DNA from 2 places in the Agrobacterium tumefaciens genome. Region 2 is predicted to be linked to the other one. Evidence: riboswitches for the same ligand, from Rfam matches in the RefSeq annotation. Region 2 holds a riboswitch; the other holds the start of a gene.
What was found. A riboswitch is a leader RNA that binds a small molecule or an ion and turns the genes downstream of it on or off. The one in region 2 is predicted to bind S-adenosylmethionine.
Positions count from the first base shown of each region.

Region 1: another riboswitch for S-adenosylmethionine. It lies ahead of CFBP6623_RS00595 (O-succinylhomoserine sulfhydrylase); the one in region 2 lies ahead of metA (homoserine O-acetyltransferase MetA).

Region 1 covers NZ_CP039903.1:114,074-121,072, reverse strand. Annotated here, with positions in the region: gene CFBP6623_RS00620 (GAD-like domain-containing protein) at 1-154, shown strand, start outside; gene CFBP6623_RS00615 (PAAR domain-containing protein) at 228-530, shown strand; gene CFBP6623_RS27050 (Arm DNA-binding domain-containing protein) at 500-670, opposite strand; tRNA gene CFBP6623_RS00605 (tRNA-Gly) at 919-992, opposite strand; gene CFBP6623_RS00600 (2'-deoxycytidine 5'-triphosphate deaminase) at 1,050-2,147, opposite strand; SAM riboswitch at 2,221-2,299, shown strand; gene CFBP6623_RS00595 (O-succinylhomoserine sulfhydrylase) at 2,343-3,527, shown strand; gene apaG (Co2+/Mg2+ efflux protein ApaG) at 3,769-4,161, shown strand; gene CFBP6623_RS00585 (Hsp33 family molecular chaperone) at 4,213-5,202, opposite strand; gene argF (ornithine carbamoyltransferase) at 5,446-6,363, opposite strand; gene CFBP6623_RS00575 (aspartate aminotransferase family protein) at 6,419-6,999, opposite strand, start outside.
Region 2 covers NZ_CP039903.1:2,593,230-2,600,228, reverse strand. Annotated here, with positions in the region: gene CFBP6623_RS13065 (OmpA family protein) at 1-271, shown strand, start outside; gene CFBP6623_RS13060 (polyprenyl synthetase family protein) at 304-1,218, opposite strand; gene mtgA (monofunctional biosynthetic peptidoglycan transglycosylase) at 1,354-2,100, shown strand; gene CFBP6623_RS13050 (aldose epimerase family protein) at 2,115-3,134, opposite strand; gene metA (homoserine O-acetyltransferase MetA) at 3,209-4,135, opposite strand; SAM riboswitch at 4,218-4,294, opposite strand; gene CFBP6623_RS13040 (thiamine diphosphokinase) at 4,384-5,037, shown strand; gene CFBP6623_RS13035 (ABC-F family ATP-binding cassette domain-containing protein) at 5,042-6,868, shown strand; gene CFBP6623_RS13030 (VOC family protein) at 6,960-6,999, shown strand, end outside.

The DNA.
Region 1 (6,999 bases), 570 kb from region 2:
GCCCATCCTTGCCTTTGGTGGCCCCAGAAACGCCAACAGCTTGATCGTATATGACGCCTTTCCACATATGAGCATACTTGCACAGGCGCATGATTTCCAACTGGTTGATATGACACCCTTCCCACCCCGACACGTGCGCAGAATCGGTAATTAGTTGTTTGGTCATCTTCACTCGCAACGCTTAATTGCCAATCCATAGTAAGGTTGTCCGAAAAAAGGAAAGTTGAATGGTTGGACGCCCGGTCAGTTTAAAAGGCCATATGCATATATGCCCTATGATCGACCCCGGTCCTAAACCTCATATTGGGGGACCGGTAAATTCGACGCAGCAGAGTTTTGTGAACGTCGAAGGTGTACCAATCGCCACAGTTGGTGACACATGTCTGTGCGCAGGCGTGCCTACTAATGACAAGATCATCGCAGGCTCGTCCGTTGCAAGTATTAATGGGAAACAGATATCCCGCCTAGGCGACAGCTGCGCGCATGGTGGTAGGCTCGTTCAAGGTGTTCCGTGGCTAACTTTTGAATAGAGCTGATATGCTCGCAGCGCCCAGTAAAAGTTCGGGTCGCCGAATTGCCGAACATTAGGGTATACCCCAATCGTCAGTGTTTTTCGCTTACCGAAAAAATCATAGTCGAACCGCCAGGACTTGCCACCGGCAACCGAAATGTAGAGGTAAAGCCCCTTCTTATCAGACAGCTTGCGCGGCTTGCTATCGGCTTTGGCGTTCTACCTGAATGTCTGTCAGGGCCATTTTACGGTATCGGCTTCCCGCCACGTTGATGAATACCGTAATTTTTACCGACAAAATTGCTGGATGTCACTGCATACCGTTGCACGACCTTACGCACGCGTGAGGCAAAAACGCTGAAAATTCAGCGTTTCGTGGACGTCATCGGTCTTGTTGGAAAGGTCGCTGGAGCGGGTGAAGGGAATCGAACCCTCGTATTCAGCTTGGGAAGCTGCTGCTCTACCATTGAGCTACACCCGCACCGTGAAAAAAGACATCGGACAGTTCGCAGCGGGTGTCAAGCGCCCGGCGGGTTCATTATTCCACGCGGAAATGCTTGGAGAGTTTCAGGCCCTGAGCCTGATAATTGGATCCAAGACCCGTGCCGTAGAGGCCTTCCGGTTTCTGCAGCATGTGTTCATATACCAAGCGGCCAACGATCTGGCCGTGTTCGAGGATGAAGGGCACCTCATGGCTGCGCACTTCCAGCACCGCGCGGCTGCCGGTTCCGCCGGCCTGCGCATGGCCGAAGCCTGGGTCGAAGAAGCCGGCGTAGTGGACCCGGAATTCGCCCACCAGCGGGTCGAAAGGCGTCATTTCGGCGGCGTAAAGCGGCGGTACGTGCACGGCTTCGCGTGAGACGAGAATATAGAACTCATCGGGATCAAGGATCAGCTCGGCGCGGCCGCGCGCATGAAGCGGCTCCCAGAAATCGAGAACGTCGTGCTGGGCCTTCTTGTCGACATCCACCACAGCCGTGTGGTGTTTGCCGCGATAACCGATCAGGCCATTATCGCCGAAACCTTTGAGGTCGATCGAAAGCGCGATGCCGCCGCCCGTCACGTTGGGGGTTTCGCTGGCAACCAGCGTTTCCGTTTCGTGCAGCTTCAAAAGCTCGCTTTCGTTGAGCAGCGAATGGCCGATGCGGAAGCGGATCTGCGACAGGCGCGAGCCGCGGCGAACCACCACCGGGAAGGTGCGCGGGCTGATTTCCAGATAAAGCGGGCCGGTATATCCCGCCGGGATCTTGTCGAATTCCTGCGCGTTGTCGGTCATCACGCGGGTGAAAATATCAAGGCGACCGGTCGAGCTTTTGGGATTGGCCGAAGCCGACATCTCCGCCGGCAGTTCCAGGCTTTCCATCAGCGGAACGATATAAACGCAACCGGTTTCCAGCACGGCGCCCTCAGAGAGGTCAACCTCGTGCAGGCTGAAGCGATTGAGCTTGTCGATGACGCGGGTTCCGGGGCCGGGCATGAAGCTGGCACGAACGCGATAGGCTTTTGAGCCCAGCCGCAAATCGAGGCTGGCGGGCTGCACCTGGTCAACATCGAGCTCGGCCTCGCTCTTCAGCTTGCCGCCTGCAAACAGCGCCCGGATAGCGCCATCCGCCAAAATGCCCGTGGTTCTCGTCATGATCATCATTCCTTTTTACGGCGACAAAACCAAAAGGAAAGCATTGACGCAAGCCGATAACGGCAGTATGGCAAGCTTATCCCGTGGTGATTTGGCCGGTCGGCTTGCAGCCACGTTAAACAAGTGGCTAAAAAGACCGGGTGCTTGGAACCGGTCTGCTTTTGCGACCGGTTTTTTTGTTTTGAAGGTGATCACATGAGCAATAAATGGCGCCCGGCAACCCAGCTCGTTCACGGCGGCACGCTACGCTCCCCCTATGGTGAGACGTCTGAAGCGATCTATCTGACCCAGGGTTTCGTCTACGAAAACTCCGAAGCCGCCGAAGCGCGCTTCAAGGGCGAAACGGACGGGTTCATCTATGCCCGTTATGCAAGCCCGACCAATGACATGTTCGAAAAGCGCATGTGCCTGCTGGAAGGTGCCGAAGACGCCCGGGCGCTTGCCTCCGGCATGGCGGCCGTCACCGCCGCCATCATGTGCCAGCTGCGTGCAGGCGACCATATCGTTGCTGCCCGCGCCCTTTTCGGCTCCTGCCGCTGGGTGGTTGAGACGCTTGCTCCGAAATACGGCATCGAATGCACGCTGATCGACGGACGCGATCTCGGCAACTGGGAAAAGGCGATCCAGCCGAATACCAAGCTGTTCTTCCTTGAAAGCCCGACCAATCCGACACTCGAAGTGGTGGATATTGCCGGCGTGGCAAAGCTTGCCAACCAGATCGGCGCGAAGGTCGTGGTCGACAATGTATTTGCGACGCCACTCTTCCAGAAGCCGCTCGAACTCGGCGCCCATATCGTAGTTTATTCGGCGACCAAACATATTGATGGCCAGGGCCGTTGCCTCGGCGGCGTGATCCTTTCCGACAAGAAATGGATCGAGGAAGAGCTGCAGGACTATTTCCGCCACACCGGTCCGGCCATGTCGCCGTTCAACGCGTGGACGCTGCTGAAGGGCATCGAGACCCTGCCGCTGCGCGTCAAGCAGCAGACGGAAAATGCCGGCAAGATCGCCGATTTCCTCGCCGGTAGCGGCAAGGTCGCCAAGGTCATCTATCCCGGTCGCGCCGATCACCCGCAGGCCGATATTATCGCGCGGCAGATGTCAGGCGGTTCGACGCTGGTGGCTTTCGAACTGAAGGGCGGCAAGGACGCGGCTTTCGCGTTGCAGAACGCGCTGGAGATCGTGAAGATTTCCAACAATCTGGGCGATGCCAAGAGCCTTATCACCCACCCCGGAACCACGACGCATAAGAACCTTTCCGATGAGGCGCGCGCCGAACTCGGCATTTCCGGCGGAACTCTGCGTCTTTCCTGCGGTATCGAGGATACGGACGACCTGCTGGAAGATCTGGCGAAGGGGCTGGCAGCCGTTTCCGCCTGAGAATTCAATCCATAAGCGCCATGGCCCTACCCTGCGTTGGGCCGTGGCGCCGCAGCCGGCTCCGCAAGGGGCAAAATCCTGTGGCGGGCAACTAATATTTACCTTTATCGTTATCCCTAACGGTGGAAAACGGCGCGACAACAGGTGGCTCCCGCCCGTCAAGCCGTTCATTTTCTTGACGATAGCCAGAGCCTATAGTGTAGGATGATGGCAACAGGCATAATATCGAGGTGTGGCGCGTATGTATCGTGCTCTGACAAGGGATATCGAGGTAACGGTCGATCCGTATTATCTCGAAGAACAATCCGACCCGGATGACGACCGTTACGTCTGGGGTTATAAAGTCGTGATCTCGAACAACTCTGATATGACGGTGACACTCGTCAACCGGTATTGGCATATCACCGATCAGAACGGCCAGGTGGATGAGGTTTACGGGCCAGGCGTCGTTGGTGAGCAACCACACCTGAACCCCGGAGACAGCTATGAGTACTCTTCCGGCTGCCCGCTGGACACACCTTCAGGCCTGATGTTCGGCCATTATGAAATGGAAACCGAAAAGGGCGAGGTGTTCAACGTCACCATACCCGCCTTCTCGCTGGATTCACCCGGGCTTTTGCGGGTGTTGAACTGAGGTTCACAAGGCGGTTGAGAAGCCGCGCCTTTTAAAAGCGCGGCTTTCTACTCAGACGTTTTCAAACTCGCTGATGTCGTAGCGATAGGTGGTAGAGCAGAATTCGCACGTCACCGCAATTGCGCCGTCTTCCTCACTCGCCTTGATCTCTTCAGCGGTGAAACCGGACAGAACGCCCTTGATCTTGTCACGCGAACAGCTGCAACGATCGAAAATGGCCTGCGGATCATAAATGCGCACACCACTCTCGTGGAAAAGCCGATACAGAAGACGTTCGACCGGCACCTGCGGGTCGGTCAATTCATCGGTATCGACCGTATTCAGCAGCGTTACAGCCTCGGTCCAGGCATCGTCTTCCACCGTTTCGTAACCGCCTTCATCGCCATCACCACCGTGGAGATCGCGCATGCGCAGACGCTCCGGCGCCTGCGGCAGGAACTGGGCGATCACGCCGCCGGCACGCCAGCCATGGCGTGGCTTGCCTTCGCCGTCACGGTCGAAGAACTCGGCAACGCCGAGGCGCACGCGGGTGGGAAGCTGTTCAGACTGGCGGAAATAAACCCCGGCGATTTCTTCCAGCGACGAGCCATCCAGCGGAACGATGCCCTGATAGGGCTGCATGCCCATACCCTGATCGATCGTAAAAGCGAGAATACCGGTGCCCAGCAACTGTTCGGGCGAGGTGGCGCCGGCTGCGATTGCCTCGGCCAGTCGTTCTTCGTCAAAACGGGCATAGGCGCGCATGCTCTCGGGTGCGGTGAAATCCGCGACCAGAAGGTCCACCGGGCCGTCACCCTTGGTCTGCACCGTAAGCTTGCCGGAGAACTTCAGGGATGTGCCGATCAGCGCCGTCAGAACGGTCGCTTCCGCCAGCAGGCGGGCAACAACCGTGGGATAGTCGTGCCGTTCGAGGATGGCGTTCAGCAGCGGCCCAACCTGTACGGCGCGACCGCGCACATCCAGACCTTCGACCTGAAAGGGCACGACCTTGTCGTCGCCAGCAAGAACGAGATCGTCCAGTTCAACCGTTACATCTGCCATATCATAACTCCCTGGCGCAGCCGTTGCGCCGCTACCGTCCAAAAGTCCGGCTTTTTGAATGTGCTTTTTCCGCTTGTCGCACAGAGATCCGGGAAGCGAAACCGCCTCCGGGGAAAATCGTGCAAATCTTGATGATGGCCCGCCAGCAAAAAACCGACGAGCCTCTTCGAAGTCCCACAGATGGTAATGTATGCGGCCAAGTTCAAGCACCTGGCAGGCATCAGTCGGAACCGACGATGTTCGTCAGATGACGCCCATGCACCAGGCAATGACGGACTTCTGTGCGTGGAGCCGGTTTTCCGCCTCATCGAAGACCACCGATTGCGGCCCGTCGATAACGCCGTCCGTTACTTCCTCGCCGCGATGCGCCGGCAGGCAGTGCATGAACAGTGCGTCCTTATCGGCCTTGGCCATCAGTGCTTCATTCACCTGATAGGGCTGGAAGATGTTGTGGCCGCGCGCCTTGTGTTCCTGGTTCATCGATACCCAGGTGTCGGTAACGATACAATCTGCCCCGGCAACCGCCTTGTCGGCATCATGATATAGCGCGATCTCGCCGCCATTATTGCGCGCCCAGTTCAGGAACTTATCATGCGGTTCAGAGCCCATGGGCACCGCCATATTCATGCGATAACCAAAGCGGGCCGAGCCCTCAACGAAAGAGTGCAACACGTTATTGCCGTCACCCGTCCAGGCAATGGTCTTGCCTTTCACCGGACCGCGGTGTTCCTCGAACGTCAATATATCCGCCATGATCTGGCAGGGATGGGTGTCGTCCGTCAGGCCGTTGATAACAGGCACGGTTGCATGTTCGGCAAGCTCAAGCAGGCGCGAATGATCCGTGGTGCGGATCATGATGGCGTCGACATAACGCGACAGAACCTTGGCCGTATCACCGATCGTTTCCGCACGACCGAGCTGCATTTCCGTACCCGACAGGAACAGGGTCTCACCGCCGAGTTGACGCATGCCGACATCGAAGGAAACGCGGGTTCGGGTGGACGGCTTTTCAAAGATCATCGCCAGCATCTTGCCGGCTAACGGCTTTTCCGCAGTGCCGGCCTTGGTGGCAATCTTGCGCGCCCGCGCATCATCAAGAATCGTCCGCAAATCCTCCGACCCAACGGCCGAAAGGTCTAGAAAATGTTTTGGTGAAGCCATTTCAAACTGTCCCATGCTCGCGAGCCTCCAGGAAGAGGCCCGCCCTTGATTGGTTTCAGGCGATTTTCGCCTGTTTCGCTGTCAGGGAGGCGGCAGCCGCTTCCACTCGCGCCAGCCCTTCGCGGGCCTCTTCCGCCGTGGTGACGAGCGGCGGCAGGAGACGGATGACGTTGTCACCTGCCGGAACGCCGAGCAGGTGCTCCGCGCGCATGGCCTGCAGCAGATCGCCCGAAGGAACCTTCGCCTTGATGCCCATCAACAGGCCTTCGCCACGAATTTCCTCGATTACATCAGGATAGCGGTCCTTGAGCGATGCCAGTCCCTGGCGGAAGACCAGCGCGACATCACGAACCTTTTCCAGAAAACCGTCGGCCAGAACGACATCCAGCACCGCATTGCCGACCGCCATTGCCAGGGGGTTGCCGCCATAGGTGGTGCCATGCACACCGGCCGTCATGCCGGAGGCGGCATCCGCTGTTGCAAGGCATGCGCCAAGCGGGAAACCGCCGCCGATACCCTTGGCAACCGCCATGATATCAGGCGCAACGCCGGTCTGCTCATAGGCAAACAGCTTACCCGTGCGGCCGACGCCCGTCTGCACTTCATCAAAAATCAGGAGAAGGCCGTGCTCGTCGC
Region 2 (6,999 bases):
TTCCGTTGGAATCGTGCTGAACAAGTTCAACCGCACGCTGATCGACATCAACGGTCACACCGATTCTACCGGCCGCGCCGATTACAATCAGGGCCTCTCGGAGCGTCGTGCCGCTTCGGTTGCCAATTATCTCGGTGCGCGCGGCGTCGATCAGCGCCGTATTTCGACGCTTGGTTTCGGTGCTTCGCAGCCGATCGCATCGAATGCAACACCTGACGGTCGCGCTCAGAACCGTCGCGTTGAAGTGCTGATTTCGCCTCTCAAGGGCTGATTGGGCATAGGGAGCTGAGCGGGGAAACCGGCTCAGCTTTTCCGTTCGGCAATGAACCTTGCGGCCGCGATGAGAATTGCGGCCTTTTCGCCATAGGGGGCCAGGAGGTCACTGGCTTCCGTTACCTGTTCCTGCAGCTTGGCGCGCGCCCAGTCTTCGCCGCGCAAGGCGACCAATGTTCCCTTGCCGCGTGCGGCATCCTTGCCGGTTGCCTTGCCCATGGTGGCGGCATCGGCAGTGAGATCGAGAAGATCATCGGCGAGCTGGAAGGCGAGGCCGATTTTTTCGCCGAAGAGGCGTAGCCTTTGCCGTTCGGAGACGTCGCTTCCGGAAATGATCGCGCCAGCCTCACAGGCGAAACGCAGCAAAGCGCCGGTTTTCATAGCCTGCAATGTAATGATGCCGGCTTCATCCGGCGCCTTTTTTTCCGCAGCAAGATCAAACGCCTGTCCGCCGGCCATGCCGCCGATGCCGGCTGCGCGGGCAAGCGAAAGCACGAGCGCGGCCTTGCGCTCGGCCGCAAGCGGGTTTTCGTCCGCGGCGATAATATCGAAGGCGAGCGTCAACAGGCTGTCGCCGGCGAGAATGGCGGTCGCCTCGTCGAATTTGCGGTGCACCGTCGGCTGGCCGCGACGCAGGTCATCATCATCCATGGCCGGCAGGTCGTCATGCACAAGCGAATAACAATGCAGGCATTCCAGCGCCGCGCCGACATAATGGGCAGCTTCGGCGTCTCCGCCCAGAAGGGCTGCGCTTTCGATGACGAGGAAGGGCCGCAGGCGTTTGCCGCCGTTCAGCACGCCATGGCGCATGGCGTCGAGCAGGTTTTGCGGACGCGTGATCTCGTCTGCGCGTGCTTCACCGGAAAGCAGGCGGCCAAGCAAGGCTTCGGTTTTTGCCGCGTTTTCGCGCAGCCTCGTTTCGAAATTCGTTATCTGAGCGTCCATGCCGCGCTCTTTGACATGCCGCGCGGGGCCAGGCAACCTTTTCGTGATTCCCGGGCGTAACTGTTTGACCAGACTCGCCTTGAAGGCGGCAATGGACTATGAAAGGCTTCGATTGGCGCGGGGCTGAGACGGATATTGAGCAGTACGCCTGAAAGCGACGCAGATTACGCCGTGCTGGCGGAAGACCGGAGCAGTCCGAAGGTGGATTTTCGCACGTTGGCAAAGCGCATTATCATGACCTTGCTGGCTTTGCTGATCCTGCCCTATCTGCTGATCCCGGTCTATGCACTGCCGTTCTTCCGGCCGGTCTCGACGCTGATGCTTGCCGATCTGGTTACCCTGCAGGGCTATGACCGGCGCTGGGTGCCGCTTGAGGATATTTCTCCGCGCCTTGTGCAATCCGTGATGATGTCGGAAGACGGGCAATTCTGTTTCCACGGCGGCGTGGACTGGAATCAGATGCAATCCGTGGTCAGCAATGCGCTCGATGGGGCCTCCACCCGCGGCGCAAGCACCATTCCGATGCAGACGGCCAAGAACTTGTTTTTATGGAACGGCCGTTCTTTCCTGCGTAAAGGACTGGAACTGCCGCTGGCGATTGCGGCGGATTTCGTCTGGTCCAAAAAACGGATGATGGAAATTTATCTCAACGTTGCCGAATGGGGGCCGGGCATTTACGGCATCGAGGCCGCTGCGCAGCATCATTTCAAGGTACCGGCGGCAAAGCTCAGTTCCCGTCAGGCAGCACTGCTTGCCGTTTCCCTGCCCAACCCCATTGACCGGGTCGCCAGCAAACCGGGTCGTGGTCTGCAAAGGCTGGCTGGCCTTATCGAGCGGCGCGCCCGGGCCTCGGGTGCTTATGTCGGCTGCGTGCTGGACTGATCCAGCCCATCCGCTCAGCCTTTCTTGAAAATATAATCTGTTTCCTGACGCAGGGTTTCGCCCGGCCGCAGGATCGCGTGCGGAAAATCAGGGTGATTGACGGCATCAGGCCAAATCTGCGTTTCCAGGCAGAAACCGGCAAAGGGACCATAGTGGCGGCCATCGAGGCCGGGGACCGCAACGTTCAGCTTGAAGGCCGAATAGAACTGCACACCGGGTTCGGTGGTGTGAACCTCAAGGGCGATATCCGAGGCCGGGGAATAGGCGCGGGCAACCTTGCGTTTTGCGCGGCGCTCGGGCGAGAGGCAGAAATTGTGATCGTAGAGAACCTGCTCGCCATCCTCCTTGCGCCGCATCGGCGTCGGCTGGCGCAGGTCAAAGATGGTGCCTTCAACGGAGCGGATTTCGCCTGTTGGTATCTGTTTGTCATTGGTCGGCAGGTAAAAATCAGCGGCGATGCTGATCTCATGCCCAAGAGCGGTATCCGCACCGTCGAGGTTGAAATAGGAGTGCTGGCAGACATTGGCGATGGTCGGCTTGTCGGTCACCGTTTCATAGACCACCGAAAGCACGCCGCCGTCGAGGATCGTATAGGTGGCGGTGACCGTGCAGTTGCCGGGATAACCGGCGCGGCCGTCGGGATCGATGATCTGCAGAACGGCATGGCTTTCGCCATGCTCCATCAGCATCCAGTTGCGTTTGCCCATGCCGTCGCTGCCGCCATGCAGATGGGTTACGCCCTTTTCGTTCAGCTCCAGCTGGTATTCATGCCCGTCGATGGAGAATTTGCCGTCACCGATGCGGTTGGCATTGCGGCCAGGGGTGGCGCCGAAATAGGAGGAATATTTGTAGTCCTCGAATTTATCGAAGCCCAGAACGAGCGGCGGCTGGTGACCATCGAGGCGCAGATCCTGAATGACTGCGCCCCAGGTAATGACCTTGGCCGTCAATCCGCCCTTCGAGATGGTGACGCGTTCGACCTTTTCGCCGGTTGCCGTGAAACCGAAATTCTCCCGTGCTGCCCCGTCGCTCATTGCATCATTCTCCCGATTGCCATGAATTGCCGGGCGGACGTTGCGTCATTTCCCGGCAATTCGCAATCGGCAATTTACGCGGCGAGTTTGCCGATGGATTCGAGATCGTAAGGCGTCGTCTGGTATATCTCGTTGATCCAGTTGCCGAAAAACAGATGGGCATGGCTGCGCCAGCGGTTCAGCGGAGCTAGTTCCGGGTCGTTATGCGGAAAATAATCATGTGGCAGCTTGATGGGCACACCGGCATTCGCGTCGCGGAAATATTCATCCGAAAGCGAGGTTGAATCATATTCGACATGGTTGAACATGTAGAGCCGGTTGCCGGCCTTCTCATGCACCAGACACACGCCCATTTCCTCTGACTCCATCAGGATTTCAAGTTCGGGGTGTTTTTCGATGTCGGCGCGGCGCACTTCCGTCCAGCGTGATACTGGAACCTGGAAATCGTCCGAAAAGCCGCTCAGATAGATCGATGACGGGCAGAGATTGCGGTGACGATAAACACCGAACGCCTTTTCCTTCAGCTCGTATTTCGGCACCCCGTGGAAATGGTAGATGGCCGCCATCGCGCCCCAGCAGACATTCAGCGTCGAATGGACGTTGGTTTGCGTCCATTCAAAAATTTTCTGCATCTCGTTCCAGTAGGTCACATCTTCATAGTCCAGCATCTCGATGGGCGCGCCGGTGATGATGAAACCGTCGAACTTGCGGTGGCGCACTTCTTCCCACGTCTCATAGAAGGACAGAAGATGTTCTTCAGGCGTGTTCTTGGCGCGGTGGCCGCCGATACGGATCAGCGAAAACTCCACCTGCAACGGCGAGGCGCCGACGAGGCGGGCCATCTGCACTTCCGTCTTGATCTTGTTCGGCATGAGGTTGAGAAGCCCGATCTGGAGCGGGCGGATATCCTGCCGGATGGCCGCCGTTTCGGTCATGACCCGCACGCCCTCATGAACGAGGGTCTCAAAGGCGGGAAGCGTATCGGGAATCTTGATCGGCATGTCGAACTCTCTTTTCGGATGACGTAAAGAACGTTGCGAAAACAAAAAAACCGGCAGCGAAATCGCAGCCGGTCCCAGGAAATTGCCTTTTTCCTCGACCCTTTAGCGACTTCTTTAAAGTGGCTGCAAGCCGGTCGGCAAATCACCACTGAAGCGTTTCATAATCCCGAAGCCGGCGAAAATCAATATAGGCTGATTTCATCGGGTTTCGGCTTTCCCTTTTTGGCTGAGGTGAGATAAGGCAAGGCATGGATAAAGAGCGTTTCACCATTCTGCTTGGCGGCGATGTCACGGTGACCGACCGCCTGAAGCTGGCGGTTGCCGATAGCCGCGTGATCGCGGCCGATGGCGGCATGCGCCATGCCGGACCACTCGGTCTTGCGCCGGAGCTTTGGGTGGGGGATTTCGATTCCGCCAGCGAAGAGCTGCTGGGCGCCTGGCCAGATGTGGAGCGGCAGCCTTACCCGGCCGCAAAGGCCGTGACGGATGGCGAGATTGCGGTCTCGGAAGCACTCTCCCGTGGCGCGTCTTCGCTGCTGCTGGTGGGTGCGCTTGGAGGCGAGAGAAGCGACCATGCGCTGCAACATCTTCTTTATGCGGTGGCGCTTGCCGAACGGGGTCTCGACGTGACACTGACGTCAGGAGACGAGGAGGCGCAGCCACTGCTTCCCGGTTCGCTTGATGTCGATCTGCCGGCCGGTTCGCTGTTTTCGGTGGCCGGATTTACCGCCCTTGCGGGCCTTGATATCGGCAATGTGCGTTATCCGCTTGACGATTTCGCGCTTGCTTTCGGTTCTTCCCGCACTATTTCCAATGTCGCGAATGGCGGCCCTGTGCATTTCTCGCTGAAAAGCGGCAAAGCCATCGTCCTCGCCCGCCCTTATGATCTGACCGGAGCCTGACGCCTTGGCACCCCCAATTTTGAAACTCGACGATATCAAGCTGACTTTCGGCGTGACCCCGCTGCTCGACGGCGCCAATTTTCAGGTGGAGCCGGGCGACCGCATCTGCCTTGTCGGGCGCAATGGTTCCGGCAAATCGACCCTGATGAAGATTGCGGCCGGGCTGGTCGAGGCACAGTCGGGCGAGGTTTTCCGCCACCCTTCCGCTACCATCCGTTATCTGGAGCAGGCACCGGATTTTGCCGGTTACGATACCGTTCAGGCCTATGCCGAAGCGGGGCTTGGGCCGGGTGACGACCCTTATCGGGTGACGTACCTGCTCGAACATCTCGGCCTGACGGGACAGGAAAATCCGGCAAGCCTTTCCGGCGGTGAAGCGCGGCGTGTGGCCCTTGCCCGCGTCATGGCGCCGGAGCCTGATATTCTGATGCTGGACGAGCCAACCAACCATCTGGACCTGCCCACCATTGAATGGCTTGAAAGCGAGTTGCAGCAGACGCGCAGCGCGCTGGTGCTGATTTCGCACGACCGGCGTTTTCTCGAAAAAGTCTCGACCTCGACCGTGTGGCTCGATCGCGGCCAGTCCCGCCGTCTCAATCGCGGCTTTGCCCATTTCGAGGAATGGCGTGACAAGGTGCTGGAGGAGGAAGAGCTGGAGCAGCACAAGCTCGGCAAGGCCATTGAGCGCGAAGAACACTGGATGCGTTATGGCGTGACCGCGAGACGCAAGCGCAACATGCGCCGCGTCGGCGAACTTCAGGCCATGCGCGCCGAATATCGCGGCCACAAGGGGCCGCAGGGCTCCGTGCAGGCGACGGCTTCGGACGTGCGGGAATCCGGCAAGCTGGTCATCGAGGCCGAGGCCATCACCAAGGCTTACGATGAGCGCGTGATCGTCGCGCCGTTTTCGCTCAGGGTGCATCGTGGTGATTGTATCGGTTTCGTCGGGCCGAACGGCGCCGGCAAAACCACACTTTTGAAAATGCTGACCGGCCAGCTTGAGCCCGATAGCGGCACGGTGAAACTTGGCACCAATCTGGAAATCGCGACGCTCGACCAAAAGCGTGAGGATCTCAATCCCAACGATACGCTCGCGCATTACCTGACTGACGGCCGCGGCGACAATCTGCTGGTCAATGGCGAAGTGAAGCACGTTACGGGTTACATGAAGGATTTCCTGTTCCAGCCGGAACAGGCCCGCACGCCGATCCGCAACCTCTCTGGCGGCGAGCGTGCCCGTCTTATTCTGGCGCGCATTCTGGCACGGCCGACCAACCTCCTGATCCTCGACGAGCCGACCAACGATCTCGATATCGAAACGCTTGATCTGTTGCAGGAAATCGTTGCGGGCTTTTCCGGCACGGTTATCCTCGTCAGCCACGACCGTGATTTTCTTGACCGTACCGTCACCTCCACCATCGCACCCGCCAATCCGGATCAGCCGGACGGACGCTGGATCGAATATGCCGGCGGTTATTCTGATATGATGGCGCAGCGCAAGGGCGCGGCAGATGAAAAACGCAAGGCGGAGAAACAGGAAAAGGCGAAGGCCGCACCTTCGACTTCCGCTTCGCAAGATCCTGCAAAGGCCAAGGGCAAGCTTTCGTTCAAGCAGAAATTCGCACTCGAAAATCTGCCGAAGGAGATGGAAAAAGCCCAGGGTGAGATCGCAAAACGCGAGCAGCGCATGGCCGATCCCGCGCTTTTCACCAAGGATCCAGCCACATTCAATACGCTGGCGCAGGAAATGACCAAGCTGCGTGAAAAGCTCGAAACCATGGAAGAAGAATGGCTGGAGCTGGAGATGCTGCGCGAGGAACTGGAAGGCTGAAGGGGATCGTCTTTTACTGATTGAACGGCATCCGCCTTTGACAGGGAGGCGGAATTGCCGTTTCCTGTGCGGGTTCGGAGGAATTCAGAAAATGCGCATGATCTTCGTCAATCTGCCCGTCAAGAATATCG